3 regions of the Bacillus siamensis genome follow, and region 3 is predicted to be linked to each of the others. Evidence: riboswitches for the same ligand, from Rfam matches in the RefSeq annotation. Region 3 holds a riboswitch; each other region holds the start of a gene.

Region 1 (6,330 bases), 180 kb from region 3:
TTCAGGCACATCGTTCGGCCCGCCGAGTGACATGGAAATAATGTCCGCCTTTTGTTCAACGGCGTAGTTGATGCCGTTGATGATCCATTCGTATTTGCCGCTGCCGTTTTGACCGCCTAGAACTTTAACGATTAAAAGGCTCGCTTCCGGCGCAACACCTGAAATTCCGCCGTTTGAATCATTGGCCGCAATCGTTCCGGAAACATGTGTCCCGTGGCCGTTGTAATCGGAAATCGCGTCTTCTTTGCCTTCGTCATCATCGGTGAAGTTTTTTCCGCCGATAACCCGGTCTTTCAAATCAGGATGATTAATGTCGCAGCCTGTATCAAGCACCGCGATTTTAATATCCTTTCCTTTAAACCCTTTTGCCCACAATTCTGGCGCCTTAATCACTTTAATACCCTCAGGAAGCTCGTTCACATCCATGATCTGCTCATCCGTGACATAAGGAATCAACCGCATTTCACCATTCATAAAAAAGCCCTCCTTTTTTATGCTTGCGAGTGGATTCAAGGGTGTTGCTACTATTTTATGGCAGATTATGCCGTTCAGAAAGAGTCATTTGAAGCATTTTCATAAAAAAGGCGCAATCTATTGCACTAAATAATTTCAAATAATTGGATGGTTCAACGGCTTTTATTTTGATTCGGCATCAGCTGACGCTATAATTGGAAATGGGAAAGGAGAAGAGGTATGAAGATAAATGAAGCATTGTACGACTATTTTTCCGAACGGGTGGATCAAATTGCGAAAGAATGGATTGAAACGATGGAAGATTCGGATCCGAATTCGATTTACTCTTTGACAAATCCCGTCATCATAGAAGAGCTGATGGAGCAAGATAAAGAATTTTACCGGCATATTAATAAAATGTATATCATACCGGAAAAAGAATTTTTAGAAGAGTTTGAGCGATGGGTGATTGAGCTTGCGAAAGACCAGAAGCATCTGGATACCCCGGTCCAGTATGTGGTTCGTGAATTCATGAGAAACCGGAGATTGTACATCAGTTATTATGATGCGTTTGCCGATAAACATGAATCTTCGTTTGCCGAGGGAGAAAGGAAGAGATGGGAGAATTTAATCGTTCAAGTATTTGATTTTACGATTTACACATTTGTCGATCACGCCGAATATAATTCGAAAATGCAGCTGAATGCGCAAAGAGAAATGATTTTAGAATTAAGCTCGCCGGTTATTACGCTGAGCAAACGGACGGGTCTTCTGCCGCTTGTCGGCAATATTGACACGGAACGCGCCAAATACATTCTTGAAAATACGCTGAGTACATGTGCAAACCGGCTGATTGAGCATCTGTTAATCGACTTGTCGGGCGTAGTGGTTGTCGATACAATGGTGGCGCACCAGATTTTTAAATTAATTGAAGCGCTGAACCTGATCGGCGTTTCGTCCACTTTATCCGGGATCAGGCCGGAAATTGCCCAAACCGCTGTACAGCTCGGCATTAATTTCTCGGATATTACGATTAAATCCAACCTCGCCCAGGCTCTCAATTATCATCAGTAACATACATACAAAACAGGCTGCCGAATCACTCCGGCGGCCTGTTTTTATACAAACAACAGTGAAATGAGACAGCTTGCGCCGAATAAAAGGAGCACGAGCATGAAAAAGAACCAGTCGGCGCGGCGCACAGTAACCGTTCTGTAAAACGTGCGGTTTCGGCTCCCTGTAAAACCTTTAGATTCCATTGCGATCGCTGTGCGTTCCGCCTTTCTGATGGCGCCTGCCAAAAGCGGGATGGTAAAGCGCCTGAAGGCAAAGAGCTTTCCTTTCAGCCCGGAATCAGATGCCGCGCCTCTGATTCTGTGCGCCTGTCTGATAATCAGGATTTCATCTTTCAGAAGAGGTAGAAACCGGAACCCGGCAATCACGCCGTAAGCAAGCTTCGGCGGGAGCTTACATTGCTGAATCAGACTGAGCATAAACAGAATCGGATCGGTTGTGAAAAGAAACATCATCGACAAAGCGGAAAAACATAAAATACGAAACGCGATAGAAATCCCGAGCGCCGCATTATCACTGTTGACGGCAATCGGTCCGAGCTTAAACAACAGATTGCTTTCGGTTGTCGGGACGTTTCCGAATACGGCGGCTGTCCATAAAGATCCGAAGGCAAGAATGACAAACGGAACCGTAAACAGCAGCCATTTTTTAAGCGGCACACGTCCCGCCAAGAGGACGCCTCCGGCAATGATAATATAAAACAAAGCAGGCGTGTACGGGTTATAAATAAACGACAGCATAATGACGCATAACAAAACAGCCGCCGCCTTAATTGACGGGTTAACAGCCTCCAGCCGCAGGTTCATTTCTCCGCCTCCTGTCGTGTTTCATCCATTCATACCGCAGCGGCAAAGCTAAATGCGCCCGCTCCGCGATTCCGATATGATCGGAAAACAATGAGTCGGGCGTTCCGCGGTACACAAGCTTCGTGCCGCAGAGCACAAGGATCGTATCGGCATAATCTGAGACGAGCTCCATATCATGTGTCACCATTAAAACAGCCGTTCCTTCCTTTTGGATCTCCTGAAGCATCAGCATGCACTCACGCGCCGTTTTTGCGTCCTGCCCGAAAGTCGGTTCATCAAGCAGCAAAACTTTCACCTGATGCATAAGCATCGTGGCGACGCTGAGCCTGCGCTTTTGTCCTTGGCTTAAAGAGAACGGATGCTGTGAGGCATAGCGTCTCAGGCCGAACCGGGTTAAGAGCTGAAGAGCTTTCTCCTTTGCGGCTTTACCGTTTTCAAAGCCGAACAGCAGCTCTTGAATGACAGAATCTGTGACAAACTGGTGTTCAGGATTTTGGAAAACATACCCTATCAGCCGCCGAAGCTCTTTTTCCGAATAGGAATCTACCGGTCTGCCGTCTATTTTGATGTCTCCGCTCACAGGGCGGATGAGCTTGGCCGCGGCGGACAGGAGCGTGGATTTTCCGGTTCCGTTAGGGCCGGCAATCGCGGTGATTGACCCTTTTTTTACGGAAAAGCTCACGTCCTGAAAAATGGTGTCCGTTCCTCTTCTGAATGACAGCCCGTGAACACTCAGCGCGTCCTCTGCCGAAAGCGCGGCGGGCCGGGGGCCGGGAAAGGGCGGTACAGGTTCCTGAAACAGTCTTTCTTTGCACAATGTAAAAGGGATGCTGACGTGCTTCTGCAATGAGATCACCCGCGGAATCGGAATGCCGAGCTGCGTCAGCTCTTCAAGTTTTGTTTCAAAGATCGCGTCGGTCTCTCCGTCCATCACCTTCTGACCCGTTCCGTCAAGGACAATCGTCCTGTCTATCCACGGCGCCCAATGATCTAGCTGATGCTCGATAACGAGAAGTCCGAAGCCTTTTTTGGCCTGCAGTTCTTTGATCAGCCGCACCAATTCCCGCACGGAATATGGATCAAGCTGTGCCGTCGGTTCGTCTAAAATAATGAGTTCCGGTTCCATCGCAATGATACAGGCGAGCGCGACCTTTTGTTTTGAACCGCCTGACAGCGAGGCGATCGTCCGTGTTTTCAGATGAGTGATTTCTAATTTTTCCAAAACGTCCTCAATAATTGAGTCCATCTCTTCTTTTGTATATTGCAAATTTTCCAGACCGAAGGCTATTTCATCTTCAACCGTCAGCATGCAAAACTGCTGATCCGGATCTTGAAACACGACGCCGATGGATCGGGCGGCGGGTTCTGACAGGTCCGAAAGATGTGTTCCGTATAAGGAAACGGTTCCCGTTTGAACTGCATCGCAGGCTTCCGGGTACAGACCGTTTAAACAAAGTGCGAGCGAGCTTTTACCGCATCCGCTCGGCCCGAGCAATAAAACCCGTTCTCCTTTGCGGAGCTGAAATGACACGTCTTGAAAAACCGGCTTCTCATCCTGCTCATAAGAAAAGGTAAGACGGCGGGCCGATAGAAGGGGTTCAGATGCCTGCATCTTGGTTCACCTGTTTCTTTTTCTTCTTGAATTCTTTTCCGAGCGCCATGCCGTTCAGCACCCCTGTGTAAGCCAGCGCATCACTGATTGCTTTGCCGAGAAGGCCGGCAAGAAGCGCACCTGAGACCAGGCGGATGAGAAGCATGACGGCTAATAAACCCGGATTCAAAACAGAGTATCCGGAAATGAACAAGTCATAAATGAAGCTCGCAACAGAAGACCCCATACCGGATAAAAGGAGCACGGGCAGGGTATACACCCGCCAGCGTGTCGCAAAAAAGACCGCTTCCGCACCGATTCCCTGCGCGATGCCGATCAGAATCACCATCGGCCCTGACGGATTTCCGAGTAAACACTCCACAAACGCGGCGATGATTTCAGAAACAAGCGCCGCTCCCGGTTTTTGAATAATGTAGGCGGCAATCACCGAGACGATAAACCAAATACCGTAAATCGGTTCGTAGCTCATCCGGCCGAAAAACCCTGCCGCTATATTGCTTGCATGAGTTGATAATAAATAAACGACAGCGAATACAACACTGATGACGGACATGACGACAATTTCTCTCATTTTCCAATTTTTCATTGTGATCTCCTGCTTTCTTATCGGATAGTCGTATGTATGAAAGAGTTGATTTTACGAAAGACGATTGATCGTAAGTTTCATATTGCAGTGTCCTCCCCGTTTTTTAATGAAAAATAAAAAACTGCATATCCGAGGGAATATGCAGCAGCAGAACGAAAACGCATGGAAAAAACCCTGCGCTCCGGTCAATCTGCACTTCCCCACGCTGGTATTATCCAGATCGGGTTATAAGGGATCAAAACACGCCTGCCGCATGTTTTATCTCAGCCGATAACAGCACCCCTAGTGCGTTTCCTATACAGTTTTTTATAATGACATCATCATAGTTGATCATATCTGATTTGTAAACAGCCTTTCTCTAAACAGAGTTTGGAATCGGACCGGAAGATCATTCATAAAGATAAGAAGAGCCCTTTTGATCAAAAGGAAACGGAGGACATCTATGTTTGTTCATACAGTGCAGTCTGGTGACTCGTTATTTTCCATCAGCAGAAAGTACGGATACCCTGTTGACAGCATCAGAAGCGTCAACGGGCTTGAGGAAACGAATATCGTTCCGGGGCAGGCGCTTTTGATCCCTCTTAATGAATATACGGTTCAGCCGAATGATACGTATGCCGTTATCGCAAGTAAGACTTATGTGCCGCAGATGCAGCTGATGCAGGCAAACCCGGATATTCCGCCGAACCGGCTGCGGCCGGGTCTGAAAGTGAGAATTCCGGATATCTCCAACTATTTGGCGGGAACCCTGCAATTTTACGTCATTCGGACACCTGAAGCGGACAGAGAGCTCATTAATGATTTTGCACCCTATTCATCGGCGATTTCTTTGTTTGAATATCATTTTGGCCCAAACGGAGATATCATGAATGATTTAAACGACAGGACCGCGATAGAAACCACATGGCAAAACAGAGTGCGGCCGCTTGCGGTTATCACGAATCTGACAGAAGGAGGGTTCAGCCCGGAATTAGCCCATCAAGTCCTGCAGAACCCGACGGCGAGAACGAACCTCGTCAATAATATCGTCTACCTGACCGTAAGAAAGGGATACGGCGGTGTAAATATTGATTTTGAACGGATCAGGGAAGCCGACCGGGACCTGTTTACAGGATTTCTCCGGCAGTTAAAAACCCGGCTCTCAGAGCATCAGCTCGCGCTAACGATATCGGTTCCGGCGAAAACAAATGAAGCGGTGCCGTGGCTGAGGGGATATGATTACGGCGGAATCGGAGCCGTCGTCGATTATATGTTCATCATGGCGTACGACTGGCACCACGCCGGCAGTGAGCCGGGACCCGTAGCGCCTTTGACGGAGGTCAGAGAAACCATCAATTTTGCCATCAGCAGGGTGCCGAGAAGAAAGGTGATTCTCGGTGTGCCGCTGTACGGATATGATTGGGTGATTCCGTACCGCCCCGGGACGATCGGATCGGCGATCTCCAATCAGCGCGCCATGGAAACCGCCATGAAATATCAATCAGTGATCCGCTACTCTCAGAGGGATCGTTCCCCTTACTTCCGGTATACGGATGAAAATGGGAGAACGCATGAAGTATGGTTCGAGGATGTGCGGAGCATGAGTGAAAAAATGGTTCTCGTGCGGGAATTCGGACTGCAGGCGATCGGCGCGTGGCAATTAACGCTCGGTTTCAAACCGGGTCCGTGGCTGTTGCGGAACTTTTTCACCATCCGAAAGATATAACCGCATTATCCCGCTTTTTCGGAGAGTTTTTCTTTCTTATGATAACGGATCTTCTTTTGGACAATCTAAAGTTGAAAAGGAGGTCTGTTCTGTG
Region 2 (8,415 bases), 430 kb from region 3:
GAATTTGGTGATGCCTCCGATCCAGGTTCCGGATTCAGGACGGTTGTTTTTACAATTTAAAAGCTGGCACAAGCTCGAAGAATTTTTTGATTACGGGTACGTGTTCGTTCTGCCGGAAGGAAAATCGAATTGGGAGCAGGCGGCTGTTTACAATGGTGACTCCGCAGGGTGGAATGATGAAGAAGCAGACTTATCCGCGTATAAAGGCCAAAATATAAAGCTTATGTTTAATATGCAGTCAGACGAAGTACTCAATGAAGACGGATGGTATATTGATGACGTCCGGCTTTCAAGCAGTCCTCTCGGCAAGGCGGCCAAAAAAAGTAAACACAATAGACAAACACCGCCATGCCATCTGAAGAAAAAAACCGTCAGTCCGAAACTGGCCAAACCGGCGGTAAAATCATCCGGAAAACCGGTGAAACGTGAAACGAATCTCCTGCCGCTCAGAGCGCAAATCAGTGTCGCCGAGACGGGGAAATCCGTATATTCCGACCCCGCAACCGGAAGCTACAGCCTGTCTCATAAAGCGGGAAACTATACGCTGAAAGCCGAGGCATACGGATTTAAACCCGCTGCAAAACAAGTTTCTGTTCAAGCAGACAAAACCGCACAGGCAGACTTTACACTGGAGCAAATGCCGTCCGGCACGTTAAAAGGAACCATCACCAATCAGTCGACAGGCGAACCGGTGGAAGGGGCCGCGCTTTATGTAGTGGAGGACGCTGCAATTGAGCCTGCGGTGACAAATGATAAAGGGGAATATTCGCTTCAGGCGTACGAAGGCTCATACACCATTAAAGTAGCCGCAAAAGGCTTTTACAACAGTGAATTTTCTGTTGACATCAAAGGGGATGCTGAAAAAAACGCCAAGCTTAAGCCGTATATCGGCTATGAAGGGGAAATTGCCTATGATAACGGGACTGAAGAAGCCGGACTGTCCTATTTTAAGGCAGGCAGCAAATCTGCCGTTAAGATGACGCTTAAAGACGGAAAAGAACACGGTATGCTGACAGGAGGCCTCTTTAAATTTTGGGGCGCGGACTGGCCTGATCCGGGCGGTACCGAATTTCAAGCAGAAGTATATGATGCATCCGGCCCTGACGGGAGCCCGGGCAGCAAAATTGCCGGCCCGTTCCAAGCTGAAGCGCTTCGAAACGGAGAATGGACCAAAGTGGATCTCAGCTCAAAAGGAATTGAGGTCGGAAAGGATTTTTATCTTGTGCTCCGCCAGACGAAACCCGATCCTTATTCACCTGCCCTGTCATCTGACGACGGCAGTCCATATTCGAACAGAAACTGGCAATACCTCGACGGCAGCTGGTCAAAAGCCGATAAAGCAGACGGAAACTTTATGATCAGGGCTTTAGTTGACTACGAAGCTTCCGTGCCTGACATCACGTCGCCTGATGACCGGTCATTTACAAACAAGAAGTCAATCACGGTGAAAGGAACGGCTTCACCAAGAACTGCAGTCCGCCTGACCAATAACGGTAAAACCGCCGCTGAAACGAAAGCGGATGCAGACGGCCATTTCCAGGCTGATGTCACACTGCGTAAAGATGCCAATCGGCTGACGGCGGCATCTGTGACGGACAAGGGATCAACCGATGAGTCACGCCCTGTCACGGTCATACTCGATCAGGATAAGCCGGATGTGACGATTGACAGTCCGGCAAACGGAGATAAAACAAATAAAGAAGCGGTGACTGTAAAAGGAAAAGCTTACGACGCCCATTTAAAATGGGTGAAGGTGAACGGCAAAAAGACCGAGGTGAGTGACGGCTCTTATCAAGCAAGAATCCTTTTGGAAAACGGCAGCAACGAAATCAAAGTCACGGCCTCAGACGAAGCGGGTAACAAAACAACAAAAAAGACGGTGATTGATGTCAATTATAACGCTCCCGTCATCTCCGGATTGGTTCCCGGAGCGGATAAAGAATTAAAAGCCGGAGAATCAGTGAAAATCGCTTTTTCAAGCGGGAAGAAATTAGACGCCTCTTTCGTGATCCGTATGCCTCTGGCAAACGCCCGGGCAGGGAACCAAAACGCGACGGAGCTTCCGCTGAGAGAAATTTCTTCGGGACGATATGAGGGTTACTGGACGGCGACTTCTTCCATCAAAGCAAGCGGAGCAAAAATTGACGTTATTGCAAGAGATGACTATGGAAATGAAACGAGACAGACAGCAAAAGGAAAACTTTATATCAATGAGTAAAACAGAGCGCTGCCGGGACACGGCAGCGCTTTTTTTGCTGAGACGGTCAATAGGAAATCAATCTCTTCGACCCTCGACAAATAAAACGGTTATCCCTTAAAAATTGTACTTTCCCCTCAACATTAATTGACAGACTTTCCCACAGAGCTTGCTTTATACTTATAAAACAAGAGAGAGAAACAGATATGTAAGACAAAAGAGGAAAGGGGTCAGATGTGAAAATCTATCTGGATGTCATTTGGCTGTTGAACTTTTGTTTTGATTCTCTTTTGCTTTTATTAACCGCCTTTATTTTAAAACGCCAGGTGAAAAAAAGAAGAGTGGCCGCCGGCGGTTTCATCGGATCAGCCATTGTGCTTCTGATGTTTACGCCTGTTTCTCCCTTTGTGGAGCATCCGGCGGGAAAAATGGCATTTTCAGTTGTCATCGTGCTTACGGCTTTTGGCTTTAAACGATTTCGGTACTTTTTTCAAAATTTGTTCGCCTTTTATTTCGCGACCTTTCTCGTCGGCGGGGGAATGATCGGCGTACATTCCCTGCTGCAGACAGAATCAATTGTAGAACACGGCGCTATGGTCACGAGCCAGACCGGCTTCGGCGACCCGATCAGCTGGATATTTGTTGTCATCGGATTTCCGGCCGTATGGTTTTTTTCGAAAAAGAGAATCGAAGACATCGAGACGAAGTCCATTCAGTACGATGAACTTGTCATGGTTCAGGCAGAATTCAGCGGGCAGACAATCCGCGCAAAAGGCCTGGTGGATTCCGGGAATCAGCTTTATGATCCGCTGACAAAAACGCCGGTCATGATCCTTCACATTGACAAATTCGCTCCGATTCTCAGTGAAAAGGAAACGGACATCATCAAATCTGCCAGTCCGCTTGAAGTGATAGAGCAGCTTGATGATTCGTTCCGTCATGCGGATAAGCTGAGGCTGATTCCATACAGGGGCGTCGGTCAGGACAATCAATTTTTACTCTGTTTAAAGCCGGATTACGTCACGATTATAACGAAAGACGAGATGATCGCATGTGAAAAATGCCTGATCGGCATCAGCGCGAAACCATTATCAGCGGATGGTGAATTTGACGGAATCGTTCACCCGAAGATGCTGACCGGGAAGGCTGTGAAGCATGTATCCTGACGAAAAGTCTGTTATTCATCATACTCAAAACGCATTGTATTTAGAAGGGGGAGGAAGATGAAAAAACTTAAGCTGCGTCTGACTTATTTATGGTATAAATGGCTGATGAAACTCGGACTGAAAAGTGATGAAGTATATTACATAGGAGGGAGCGAAGCGCTGCCGCCGCCTTTGTCTAAAGAAGAGGAGCAGGTGCTCTTATTAAAGCTGCCGAGCGGGGATCAGGCGGCGCGGGCCATCCTGATTGAGAGAAACTTACGCCTTGTCGTTTACATTGCCCGCAAATTCGAAAACACCGGCATCAATATCGAGGACTTAATCAGCATCGGCACAATCGGTTTAATCAAAGCGGTAAACACGTTTAATCCGGAAAAGAAAATCAAACTCGCAACCTACGCGTCACGATGTATTGAAAACGAAATTTTAATGTACTTGCGCCGAAACAATAAAATCCGTTCAGAGGTGTCCTTTGATGAACCGCTGAACATTGATTGGGACGGAAACGAACTGCTGCTTTCGGATGTGCTCGGCACAGATGATGATATTATTACAAAAGACATTGAAGCCAATGTGGATAAAAAACTTTTGAAAAAAGCGCTTGAGCAATTAAATGATAGAGAAAAGCAGATCATGGAACTGCGATTCGGGCTTGTCGGTGAAGAAGAAAAAACACAAAAAGATGTAGCCGACATGATGGGGATTTCACAATCTTATATCTCCCGGCTCGAAAAGCGGATTATTAAAAGACTGAGAAAAGAGTTTAACAAAATGGTGTAAAATTTTTTCCATCTGACAGTCCTTACTGCTGCAAGGATTGCCGGTGCCGGATGTTTATTTCTGTAAAATGACGGTGCATATTTTTCCCACCCGAGGAGATACTTAACGTTGTACAGCAGCTCCTAGTGGGAGGGAAAAACGTGTCAAGAAATAAAGTCGAAATTTGCGGGGTGGATACCTCCAAATTACCGGTACTCAAGAATGAAGAGATGAGAAAGCTGTTTAAGCAATTGCAGGATGAGGGCGATGATTCAGCGAGGGAAAAGCTTGTAAACGGCAATCTGCGCCTTGTCTTAAGCGTCATTCAGAGGTTTAACAACAGAGGAGAGTATGTTGATGACTTATTTCAGGTCGGCTGCATCGGACTAATGAAATCCATTGATAATTTTGACCTAAGCCATAATGTTAAGTTTTCAACATACGCTGTACCGATGATTATCGGAGAAATCCGCAGATATTTGCGGGATAACAATCCGATCCGCGTCTCGAGGTCGCTTCGCGATATCGCATATAAAGCGCTTCAAGTAAGGGAGCGGTTAATCAGTGAGACAAGCAGGGAGCCGACAGCAGAGGAAATCGCCAAAGTTCTTGAAGTGCCCCATGAAGAAATTGTGTTTGCCCTTGACGCCATCCAAGATCCGGTATCACTGTTTGAGCCGATTTATAATGACGGCGGCGATCCGATTTACGTGATGGACCAGATCAGCGATGAGCGCAATAAGGATACACAATGGATTGAGGAGCTCGCTCTGAAAGAAGGCATGAGAAGACTGAACGAACGGGAAAAAATGATTTTGCGAAAACGCTTTTTCCAGGGAAAAACCCAAATGGAAGTCGCAGAAGAAATCGGCATATCCCAAGCTCAGGTCTCAAGGCTTGAAAAGGCAGCCATTAAACAAATGAATAAGAATATCCATCAATAACGGAGAAAGCCTTTAAACATTGTTTTAAAGGCTTTTTTCGTGCGCCGGTTTACGTTTGCGAAAAAGTGATGTATTCTAATGTGTAAAAGTTTTAAGAAAATTGAAACAAATAAACGGGGGAACTGCAATGATTTTACAGCTGGACAATGTGTCATTAAAAAGAAACGGCCAATGGATTTTGAAAGATATCAACTGGCGCGTTGAGAAAAACGAAAATTGGGTGCTGTTCGGGCTGAACGGAGCCGGAAAAACAGCTTTGCTGAATATGTTATGTTCTTATTACTTTCCCACTTCAGGAGAGATGCAGGTGCTCGGCCATCAATTCGGCAAAACAGAGCTCGGTGACAGGCTCAGAAAAAAAATCGGTCTTGTTTCAGCGGGTCTTCAGCACAAATTATATGCCGCGGATTCTGCTTTTGAAATCGCCCTCAGCGGCGCGTACGCTTCAATCGGGCTTTACGAAACGCCGAGTGAACAAGTGAGGGAAAAAGCGATCGGTCTTCTGAAGGATTTAGGCGCCATCAGTTTCGCGGACAGACGGTATGAAACGTTATCTCAGGGGGAAAGGCAAAGAGCGCTGATTGCGCGGGCGCTTATGGCTGATCCGGAACTGCTGATTTTGGATGAGCCCGTGACGGGTCTCGATTTTATGGCAAGAGAGCAGCTGCTGGATACGATAACGTCGATCGCTGAAAAAGAAAATGCGCCGTCCATCCTTTATGTCACTCATCATGCTGAAGAAATTCTGCCGGTATTTGATCAGGCGCTGCTTTTAAAACAAGGCGAGGTGTTCGCTGCCGGGAAAATCAAGGACATGCTTTCTGACGAGCGGCTTACAGCGTTTTTCGATATGCCTGTCAATGTCTTATGGAACAACGGCCGTCCATTTTTAACGTGTGCAAAAGCGGCATCATCCGTCAAATAAAATCAATTCACCCTGGGGGTGCTGCTGACATGCAGCTGAGAGAGATGTTAGTCTCAACCCTTAACGGACCTGATCCGGATCATGCCGGCGGAGGGAAGCGGTGAAAAAAAGCGGAGGGAAATCCGTTTTTACCCGTTTCATTGGATGAAACGGGTTTTTTTAATACAGCAAAAGGAGAGATGTTCAATGAATCAGCTTGACATGCTGCTGCAGCAGGCGGATAAACGGCGGGGCGATTTAATACATATTGCTGAAAGGTTGATCGCCTTTCCGACACCGGCTCCGCCTGCAAGAAATACAGCAGATGCTCAGAAGTGGGTGGCCGGATTTTTAAAAGAAATGGGCTGCTCGGTCGATATGTGGGATGTGTATCCGGAAGATCCGAACGTAGTCGGTGTTTTAAAAGGGACAGATTCAAGCGGGCATCAAAGCCTGATTTTAAACGGACACATTGACGTAGCCGAAGTCAGGGATGAAGACTGGGACTCTGACCCGTTTCAGCCGCTCGTTAAAGCCGGCATGCTGATCGGAAGAGGCGCCGCTGATATGAAAGGCGGATTGGCGTGTGTTCTTTTTTCTCTGAAGCTGATCCATGATGCCGGCATTGAGCTTCCGGGCGACCTCATTGTACAGTCTGTGATCGGAGAAGAAGTCGGCGAGGCGGGGACGCTGGAATGCTGCAAACGCGGCTATCACGCGGATTTTGCGGTTGTCGCGGATACGAGCAGCCTGCATATTCAAGGGCAGGGCGGAGTCATCACCGGCTGGATAGAATTGAAAAGCAAACAAACATTTCATGACGGCATGAGGCGCAATATGATTCATGCGGGCGGAGGCACATTCGGAGCGAGTGCAATCGAAAAAATGGCGAAAATCATCACTGCCTTGGGAGAGCTGGAACGCCACTGGGCGGTAACGAAAAGCTATCCCGGCTTTTCACCAGGCACCAATACGATCAACCCCGCCCTTATTGAAGGGGGAAGGCACGCAGCGTTTGTCGCCGATGAATGCCGATTATGGATTACCGTCCACTTTTACCCGAACGAAACGCACGAACAAGCTGCGGCAGAAATCGAAGACTATATCAATCGTGTCTCTGACGGTGATCTGTGGCTCAGGGAAAACAGGCCGGTGTTCAAATGGGGCGGGTCTTCCATGATTGAAGACAGAGGAGAGGTGTTCCCTGCGCTGGAAATCGACCCGGACCATCCGGCCGTTTCTGTTCTGGCGGAATCGCACTCAGCCGTCAAACAACAGGAGCCCGTCATCGATGTTTCCCAAACCGTAACAGACGGAGGATGGCTTTATCATGCCGGGATTCCGAGCGTCATATACGGACCCGGCGATTTAAAAAACGCCCATTCCGTAAACGAAGAAGTGTCCGTCGATGAGCTGATGGACTATACGAAAATCATGCTGAGATTTATCCACACCTGGTGCAGCCGCAAAAAAGATTGCCCGATGTGACAAGGTTCAGCCCGGCCGCTCATATAATAGGAAAAAGAACGGGCAAAGGGCGTGATACAAATGATCAGCATATCTGAATTTCAAATAAAAGATGTAGTAAACGTGTCGAACGGAAAAAAACTCGGAAGCATCGGTGATATTGATATTAATGTGACAACGGGAAAAATTCAGGCGATTATTTTAGGCGGCAGCGGAAAAGTTCTCGGTTTTTTCGGAAAAGAAGAGGAAATGATCATTCCTTGGCGAAATATAGTTAAAATTGGGGAAGATGTCATCTTAGTGCGTGTAAACGAACCAAAGGGGGGAGCATAATCCTCCCTTTACTTGTAAAAAGCCGGAAATCTCAATGTTTCCGGCACATTTATTTATCTCATTTTTCAATCAGCCGCTAAACGTATGCTTAAAATTGTGTTAAAATGAGTGGGAAATTCGCTTTTTAATGTTTGTCGAAAGGTTGGATCTTCATGAATACATATCACCCGTTTAGTTTTACCACCCCCTCGGCACTCATGATAGAAGACTGGAACCGTGTGAATCAGCATAACACAAAGGTCATCGCCGGATTCACAACGAAAAACGGCGGTGTCAGCAATCCTCCGTATGAGTCATTAAATACCGGATTGCACGTCCGGGACGAAGCTCATGATGTTGTGAAAAACCGTGAAATCATAGCGTCCTTATGCGGTACTGATCTGGATTCCTGGGTATTCGCCGATCAGACACATGAAAACCGCGTCCGATGCGTGACAGCGGGAGATAAAGGAAAAGGGGCGAGAGACTATTCCTCCGCATTCCGCGGGACTGACGGGCTCTATACGAAAGATACAGATCTTTTTTTGGGCCTGTGTTTTGCAGACTGTGTGCCTTTGTATTTTTATGACCCGGTGAAATCCATGATCGGCGCTGCCCATGCCGGATGGAAGGGGACGGTCAGACAAATCGGGCGCATCATGACGGAAC
Region 3 (8,415 bases):
AGAAGAAGGGGCTTGTCAGCAGGCGGTATCTCGCTGTCGTACACGGAGTCATGCAGCAGAAAGAAGGAACGGTGGACGCGCCAATCGGCAGAAAACCCGGCAGCATTATTGAGCGGATGGTAACGCCGGAGGGACAAAAAGCGGTAACGCATTTTCAAACAGAAAAAACCGGACGTGTGTTTACGCTTGCGCAGTTGCGGCTTGAGACGGGGCGGACGCATCAAATCCGGGTGCACATGAATTACCTCGGCCATCCGTTAGTCGGTGATACGCTGTACGGCGGAAAAAACGAGGGAATTGCACGGCAGGCGCTTCACAGTGAGCGGCTTTCATTCGTACACCCCATAACAGGAGAAACGCTCGTTTTTCTTGCTCCCGTTCCTGACGATATGAAAACATTGATCGAACATATGTAAAGCCCGAACCGTTTACCGGTTTCGGGCTTTTTTCATGTCTGACTGCCTTGATCCTCGCGAAAGCGTGAAGCATCATAGGGCATTGAGCTTTCCACAGAGACGGTTTCATGCTCCGGAAAGCGAAAGCCTGTCAGCTGATTCCCGAAGACGCATCCTGTATCAATGTTGATTGTACGGTTGACGATCCGGGGGCGTTTTACAGGGGTATGGCCGTAAACAATCCATGCCTTCCCTTCATAGGCGGCGGCCCAGTCTCTTCTGACGGGTCTGCCGTCGGGATACGTTTCACCCGTGATATCGCCGTACAACACAAATTCTTTTACCTTACGCGAGTATTTACCGATATCGTCAGCTTTTATGCCGGCGTGGGCGACAACGAGATCGCCATTATGTAAAATGTCATAAAGCGGCGCTGACTCATATAATCGGATAAATTGTCTGGAGACTTCCGTTCTGTCGGCGGGAGACAGCTCTTTCAGTTCGGCTGCCGTCGTTTCCAGTCCGTGCATCACTTTTACGGGGTTTCCTTTTAAGTAACGATACAGTTTGTTGCAATGATTTCCCGGGACATAACGGACGATGCCTTTTTCATATGCTTTTGCCACGAAACGCATCACATCTACGGATTTGGGGCCTCTGTCTGTTAAATCCCCCGCAAAGACAAGCGTTCTGTCTTCAGAATGGACGGGCATTCCGTCTTTCACTTCATATCCGAGCTTTTGCATTAACGCGATCATTTCGTCATAACATCCGTGTATATCGCTGATGATGTCATAAGCCATTCTGTCAGCCTCCCTTTTCCGGTTTTTTATTTATTATGGGACTAATTCCTTTACCTAATTACGCTGTTTTGGTACAAATTAAAAAAAGAATTTGAAGAAATAATGCCTTATTACTTTTTTTTCGCCGCCAGCCTTGTTAGAATATGCGTTATGTTTTTAAAAAAAGTAAGGTATTGCCCGCTTTAAGCGGGCTTTTATAACCCTTGTTTTAAGGAGGTATTTACAAATGGAACACACATCAGTCGCTTCTTTAGTCGTCGTTCTGATCGTCGCTTTTTTGACGCCGCTCCTTTTACATCGGTTTAAGCTCAGCATTCCGGTCGTCGTCGCGGAAATCATCATGGGGCTTATTATCGGAAAAAGCGGCCTGAATCTCGTCGTTCAGGGAGACACGTGGCTGGAGACGCTGTCTGTTCTCGGCTTTATCTTTTTAATGTTTTTAAGCGGATTGGAAATTGACTTTTCGTCATTTGAGAAAGGGAAGAAAAAACAATTCCTTCCGAACGGCAAGGAAGCACCCAATACGTTTTCTGCCGCACTGATCATATTTTTCGGCATCTTTATTTTATCATTGCTGCTGTCCTATGCCTTTGTATTAGCCGGTTTTATTCAAAACGCGTTTTTAATGACGCTTATTATTTCGACAATATCACTCGGTGTGGTCGTTCCGACTTTAAAGGAAGAACGGATCATGAATTCCAATATCGGCCAGATTATTCTGCTTGTCGCCGTTATTGCGGACTTGGCTACGATGATTCTGCTCGCTTTCTTCTCTTCTCTTTACGGGGAAGACAGCGGAAATATGTGGCTTCTTTTGATTCTCTTTGCCGCGGGGGTGGTGCTGTATTTCTTCGGCAGGATCTTTAAACACCGCTCATTTGTGCAGTCGATGTCTAAAGGCACCGTCCAGATCGGCACGCGAGCCATTTTTACACTGATTATCGTGCTTGTCGCTTTATCGGAATCTCTCGGGGCGGAAAATATTCTCGGTGCATTTTTAGCAGGCGTTTTAGTATCGCTTCTGTCGCCGAATAAAGAAATGGTGGAGCAGCTGGATTCATTCGGCTACGGGTTTTTAATTCCGATCTTTTTCGTCATGGTCGGGGTGAAGCTGGACATATGGACGCTTTTCCAAGATCCGAAAACATTGACGATGATTCCGCTGCTTCTGCTGGCGCTGTTTATCAGCAAAATGTTCCCGGTGTTTTATTTAAAGAAATGGTATGACAAAAGAACCGTGTTTGCTTCGGGGTTTTTGTTGACTTCTACGCTGTCACTTGTTATCGCGGCGGCTACGATCGGAGAAAGGCTTCACATTATCAGCGCCAATATGTCCGGCGCGCTGACTTTGGTTGCGGTTATCGCCAGCATCATCTCACCGATCGGCTTTAAAAAATTATTCAAGCGGCAAAGTGCGCCGCAGGAAAAAAAGCGCATTACATTTATCGGCGCCAACCAAATGACGCTTCCGGTGACGCTGGAGCTGCCTGATGAGGAATATGATGTGCGGGTCGTCCATGTGTATCAGGAAAATGCCGGGGAAAAGCTTGCGGAATCCGTTTTTTCTGTTGAAACGATTTCTGATTACGAGCCCGGCACGCTTGAGTCGCACGGTATTTTTAAAACGGATATTCTTGTCGTGGCGACGGGAAATGAAGATGTGAACGCTGAAATCGCCTTAATGGCGAAAGAGAAAGGGACTGAGCGTATCATCGCAAGCGTCGGCTCGGTTGAACATGAAACAAAACTGAAGGAAGAGGGCATCAGTATTTTTTCTATCCTTCTGTCTACAAAGACGCTCTTGCGCGCATTAATTGAGGCGCCGGGCGTGATGAACCTTCTGACGAATGAAGAGTCTTCGCTTTATCAGATCAATCTGGAAAACACGGCGTATAACGGCATTATTCTGCGCGAATTTCCGCTGATGGGTGATGTGATTTTCGTCCGGATTTTCAGAGGTGTGGACAGCATCGTTCCGCACGGGGACACGAGGCTGAAAACAGGAGACCGTCTCATCGTTACGGGCTCGCGCAACTACGTGTCGGAGCTGAGAAAAATCCTTGAAGCTTGACCAAATTGCATTTCGTGATAAGATAGAAGGCATAACAAGTAAATTATAATCGTATGACCACTAGGGGTGTCCTTCATAAGGGCTGAGATAAAAGTGAGACTTTTAGACCCTCATAACTTGAACAGGTTCAGACCTGCGTAGGGAAGTGGAGCGGTATTTTTTGGGTTCCTTTTATCCAGATAAATTCCAAACCACTTTTCCGATGCGGGAAAGTGGTTTTTTTATTTTATCAGGGGGGAAAACTTTATGACATTTTCTGAAGAATGCAGACTGGCGGCAGCCGAATGGTGGGACGGAAGCTTTGTTCATCCGTTTGTAACAGGGATCGGTGACGGAAGCCTGCCGTTAGATCGTTTCAGTTATTATGTGCTGCAAGATTCCTACTACTTGACGCATTTTGCAAAAGTTCAGGCGTTTGCAGCCGCATATGCCGAAGACTTGTTTACGACGGGAAGGATGGCGGGCCACGCTCAGGGCACATATGAAGCGGAAATGGCGCTGCACCGCGAATTTACGGAGCTTTTAGGGATTACAGAAGAAGAGCGTGCGGCATTTAAGCCGGCACCGACAGCCTATTCTTATACGTCTCATATGTACAGATCGGTGTTGAGCGGCCGTTTTGGAGAAATTTTAGCCGCGCTTCTGCCCTGCTATTGGCTTTATTATGAAGTTGGCGAACGCTTAAAGGAATGCAAACCGGAACATCCGATTTACGAAAAATGGATCGGTACATACGGCGGAGACTGGTTCAGACAGCAGGTCGAAGAACAGATCAGCCGTTTTGACGAGATTGCTGAAAACAGCACAGAGGAAATCCGCGCGAAAATGAAAGAGAATTTTGTGATTTCAAGCTATTATGAATATCAATTTTGGGGAATGGCTTATCAAAAAGAAGGCTGGTCGGAGAAGGGCGGAAAAGAGGTGGAGTCCTTTGGAGCTGCACGCCGTAACTGATAATCGCAAACCCGTTGCCGAGCTGGCCGAGGATATTCTATCGATTCAGCGCGAAGTGAGCTTTATCCATATCCGTGAGCGGGGCAAAACAGCGGGAGAGATCATGCAGCTTTTGTCACTGTTGAAAAAAGGCGGTGCGGATAAGGACAAATTGATCATCAATGATCGGGCAGATATCGCGCTTTTTGCCAATATACAACGTGTTCAGCTTCCGTCCAGCAGCTTTTCCGTAAAGCAGGTGCGGAGCAGATTTCCCCATCTCCATATCGGACGTTCGGTTCATTCACTGCAAGAAGCCGTCCAAGCTGAAAAAGAAGATGCGGATTACGTGGTGTTCGGCCATGTGTTTGAAACGGAATGTAAACAAGGACTTGAGGCAAGAGGCATCGGCCTGCTTTCAGATATCACACGTACGCTTTCCATCCCCGTCATTGCAATCGGCGGAATGACACTGCAGACGATCGGGCTCACAAAGCAGGCGAAACCGGACGGAATTGCCGTTATGTCGGGCATTTTCTCAGCTGAAAACCCTGAGGAGGCGGCAAAACGGTATGCACGCGCGGTGAGGGGGGCTGATGATGAATAAGCACTATGATACGGCGGTTATCGGGGGCGGAATTATCGGATGCGCCATTTCTTATGAGTTGGCGAAGATGCAGCAGAACGTTGTCTTGTTTGAAGACGGAGCAATCGGCCGAAAAACGACAAGCGCTGCGGCGGGAATGCTTGGCGCTCATGCGGAATGTGAAAACCGTGATGCGTTTTTTGATTTTGCTATGCACAGCCAAAGACTGTATGAAGCGGCGGGGCAAGAGCTTGAGGAAGCCAGCGGCATTAACATCAGGCGCCATAACGGCGGAATGCTTAAATTGGCGTATACAGAAGAAGACATGACCCGTTTACGGAAGATGGATGATTTACCTTCCGTCACTTGGCTCTCAGCGGAAGAGGTTCTTGAAAAAGAGTCTTACGCTTCAAAGGACATTCTCGGCGCATGTTTTATAAAAGACGATGTCCATGTCGAACCTTACTATGTTTGCAAAGCGTATGCAAAAGGGGCGCGGCGTTATGGCGCTGACATATATGAGCATACACAAGTCACTTCCGTAAAACGGATGAACGGGGAATACTGCATCACAACGTCCGGCGGGGATGTTTATGCTGACAAAGTCGCAGTTGCAAGCGGTGTATGGAGCGGCCGGTTTTTCAGCCAGCTCGGCTTGGGACAGCCTTTTTTCCCTGTGAAAGGAGAATGCCTCTCTGTGTGGAATGACGAAATCCCGCTGACCAAAACCCTTTACCATAATCAAAGTTATGTCGTTCCGAGAAAAAGCGGGCGGCTTGTCATCGGCGCCACGATGAAACGGGGCGACTGGAGCGACACGCCTGACGTCGGCGGGATTGAGGCTATCATTGCGAAAGCGAAAACCATGCTGCCCGCCATTGAACATATGAAAATAGACCGGTTTTGGGCGGGGCTTAGGCCGGGAACAAAAGACGGAAAGCCGTTTATCGGGCGGCATCCTGATAACAGCGGCATCATATTCGCCGCCGGCCATTTTCGAAACGGCATCTTGCTAGCTCCGGCAACGGCTGAAATGGTGCGGGATATGATCCTGGGAAGACAGGTTAAACATGAATGGGAAGAAGCGTTTCGAATTGATCGCAAGGAGGCTGTTCAAATATGATCCTTCAGCTGAACGGAAAACAAATTGATTGGAATCGAAAAGAGGGGACGGTTCAGGATTTGCTTGAATCGTATCAGCTTGATCAAAGAATCGTAGTTGTAGAAAGAAATAAAGAAATCATCGAAAAAAAGAATTATGAAAACACAAGTTTGTGTGATCGCGATGTCATAGAAATTGTCCATTTTGTAGGAGGCGGATGAGGATGTTAACAATAGGCGGAAAACAGTTTCAGTCAAGATTGCTGTTAGGCACGGGAAAATATCCGAGTTTTGAGATTCAGAAAGAGGCGGTGGCCGTCTCGGAATCAGATATTTTAACCTTTGCGGTGCGGCGGATGAATATCTTTGAACAGTCTCAGCCAAACTTTCTCGAACAGCTTGATTTGTCTCAGTACACGCTTCTGCCGAATACGGCCGGTGCCGCAACGGCTGAAGAGGCGGTCAGAATCGCAAGGCTTGCTAAAGCTTCAGGGCTTTGTGACATGATAAAAGTGGAAGTCATCGGATGCAGCCGGTCACTTTTGCCTGATCCGGTTGAAACGCTGAAAGCATCAGAGCAGCTGCTTGAAGAGGGATTTATCGTTCTTCCGTATACGTCAGATGATGTCGTGCTCGCAAGGCGTCTTGAGGAGCTCGGAGTCCATGCTATTATGCCGGGCGCTTCACCGATCGGTTCAGGCCAGGGAATTTTAAATCCGCTGAATCTGTCCTTCATCATTGAACAGGCGAAAGTTCCGGTCATTGTCGATGCCGGCATTGGTTCTTCAAAAGACGCTGCCTGCGCGATGGAGCTCGGAGCTGACGGCGTGTTATTAAATACCGCCGTGTCAGGCGCTGATGATCCGGTCAAAATGGCCCGGGCGATGAAGCTTGCCGTAGAAGCGGGCCGCCTTTCTTATGAAGCCGGGCGGATTCCGGTGAAAGATTACGGAACTGCAAGCAGTCCGCGGGACGGTCTTCCGGTATGACGGACAGATATTCCAGACAGGAGCTGTATCAGCCGATCGGTCCCTCCGGACAGGAGAAGCTCCGGTCGTCTCATGCCGTGATTATCGGCGCGGGTGCGCTTGGCGCGGCAAATGCGGAGATGCTTGTCAGAGCAGGGGTCGGGAAGGTAACGATCGCTGACAGAGATTATGTGGAGTGGAGTAATCTCCAGCGCCAGCAGCTTTATACCGAAGATGACGTCAGACAGGAAATGCCGAAAGCCGCGGTAGCTGAAAAGCGGCTTACATCCATAAACAGCGATGTAGATGTGAAGGGATTTGTCATGGATGTCACTGCGGAAAACGCACCCGGACTGATTTGTGACGCATCTCTTATCATTGACGCGACTGACAACTTTGAAACGAGGCTGATTGTGAACGATGCGGCTGTACAGAAAGGAGTTCCTTTTCTGTACGGCGCCTGTGTCGGCAGCTACGGACTCTCCTTTACCGTCATTCCCGGGGTCACGCCGTGCCTTCACTGTCTGCTTGAGACATTGCCTTTAGGCGGTATGACATGTGATACGGCGGGAATTATCAGTCCGGCTGTATTACAGACGGCTGTTTTTCAGACTGCAGACGCGCTGAAGCTGTTAACGGGCGGACCTGTTGAGCATGTTCTCCGTTCGTTTGATTTGTGGAAAAATGAACGGTCCGAAATAAACGTTGCCCGTCTCAAGAAAGCTGATTGCCCGAGCTGCGGCACAAACGATTTTCCGTTTTTATCTTACGAGAATCAGTCAAAAGCGGCTGTTCTGTGCGGGAGAAACACGGTACAGATCAGAACGGGAATCTCAGAGCCGTTTGACCTGCAAAGGCTTTCGGGACAGCTCAGACGGGCCGGGCTTGACGTTTCGGCCAATCCGTATTTAATTTCTTTCCGCACAGACAGTTTCAAGATGGTTCTGTTTCGTGACGGCAGAGCATTAATTCACGGCACAAGCGACATCAGCAGAGCGAAATCTTTTTATCATAAATGGATCGGATAATGCGAAAGGAGAGAAAAACAGCATGAGCATTTGCAAAGCATTGACGATTGCCGGGTCAGATTCAGGAGGAGGGGCCGGTATACAGGCGGACCTGAAAACTTTTCAGGAGCTCGGCGTCTTCGGGATGTCAGCTATTACAGCGGTAACCGCCCAGAATACATTGGGTGTTCACGGCATCTACCCGCTCACCCGGGAAGCGCTCGGCAGCCAGATCGACGCGGTGGCGGAAGATCTGCGGCCTGATGCGATAAAAACGGGAATGCTGTGGAGCGCGGAGATGATTGCAGAAATTGCGGAAAAAATGGATCAGTACAGACTGGAGCATCTCATCACCGATCCCGTCATGATTGCCAAAGGAGGCGCATCCCTGCTGCGTGAGGAAGCACAGGCCGCGTTAAAAGAGCTGTTAATTCCGCGCAGTTATGCGATTACGCCGAATGTTCCGGAAGCTGAGTCATTGACCGGAATGGAAATCCGTACGTTTGAAGACCGGAAAAAAGCAGCCGAACGCCTTTGCCAGCTTGGCGCAA

The links. A riboswitch is a leader RNA that binds a small molecule or an ion and turns the genes downstream of it on or off. The one in region 3 is predicted to bind thiamine pyrophosphate.
Region 1: another riboswitch for thiamine pyrophosphate. It lies ahead of ABDB98_RS06865 (ECF transporter S component); the one in region 3 lies ahead of tenA (thiaminase II).
Region 2: another riboswitch for thiamine pyrophosphate. It lies ahead of ABDB98_RS07895 (acetylornithine deacetylase); the one in region 3 lies ahead of tenA (thiaminase II).

Annotation. Positions count from the first base shown of each region.
Region 1 is NZ_CP155579.1:1,287,422-1,293,751, forward strand. Features, by position in the region: gene ABDB98_RS06845 (S8 family peptidase) at 1-474, opposite strand, end outside; gene ABDB98_RS06850 (STAS domain-containing protein) at 694-1,527, shown strand; gene ABDB98_RS06855 (energy-coupling factor transporter transmembrane component T family protein) at 1,572-2,333, opposite strand; gene ABDB98_RS06860 (ABC transporter ATP-binding protein) at 2,308-3,945, opposite strand; gene ABDB98_RS06865 (ECF transporter S component) at 3,932-4,531, opposite strand; TPP riboswitch at 4,712-4,825, opposite strand; gene ABDB98_RS06870 (glycosyl hydrolase family 18 protein) at 4,974-6,236, shown strand; gene ABDB98_RS06875 (transcriptional regulator SplA domain-containing protein) at 6,328-6,330, shown strand, end outside.
Region 2 is NZ_CP155579.1:1,533,643-1,542,057, forward strand. Features, by position in the region: gene ABDB98_RS07870 (S8 family serine peptidase) at 1-2,218, shown strand, start outside; gene spoIIGA (sigma-E processing peptidase SpoIIGA) at 2,434-3,363, shown strand; gene sigE (RNA polymerase sporulation sigma factor SigE) at 3,421-4,140, shown strand; gene sigG (RNA polymerase sporulation sigma factor SigG) at 4,281-5,063, shown strand; gene ABDB98_RS07890 (ABC transporter ATP-binding protein) at 5,191-5,988, shown strand; TPP riboswitch at 5,993-6,101, shown strand; gene ABDB98_RS07895 (acetylornithine deacetylase) at 6,175-7,455, shown strand; gene ABDB98_RS07900 (YlmC/YmxH family sporulation protein) at 7,516-7,767, shown strand; gene pgeF (peptidoglycan editing factor PgeF) at 7,920-8,415, shown strand, end outside.
Region 3 is NZ_CP155579.1:1,107,337-1,115,751, forward strand. Features, by position in the region: gene ABDB98_RS05735 (RluA family pseudouridine synthase) at 1-416, shown strand, start outside; gene prpE (bis(5'-nucleosyl)-tetraphosphatase PrpE) at 449-1,198, opposite strand; gene ABDB98_RS05745 (monovalent cation:proton antiporter family protein) at 1,425-3,269, shown strand; TPP riboswitch at 3,322-3,430, shown strand; gene tenA (thiaminase II) at 3,516-4,223, shown strand; gene tenI (thiazole tautomerase TenI) at 4,201-4,809, shown strand; gene thiO (glycine oxidase ThiO) at 4,802-5,911, shown strand; gene thiS (sulfur carrier protein ThiS) at 5,908-6,111, shown strand; gene thiG (thiazole synthase) at 6,108-6,878, shown strand; gene ABDB98_RS05775 (thiazole biosynthesis adenylyltransferase ThiF) at 6,875-7,885, shown strand; gene thiD (bifunctional hydroxymethylpyrimidine kinase/phosphomethylpyrimidine kinase) at 7,908-8,415, shown strand, end outside.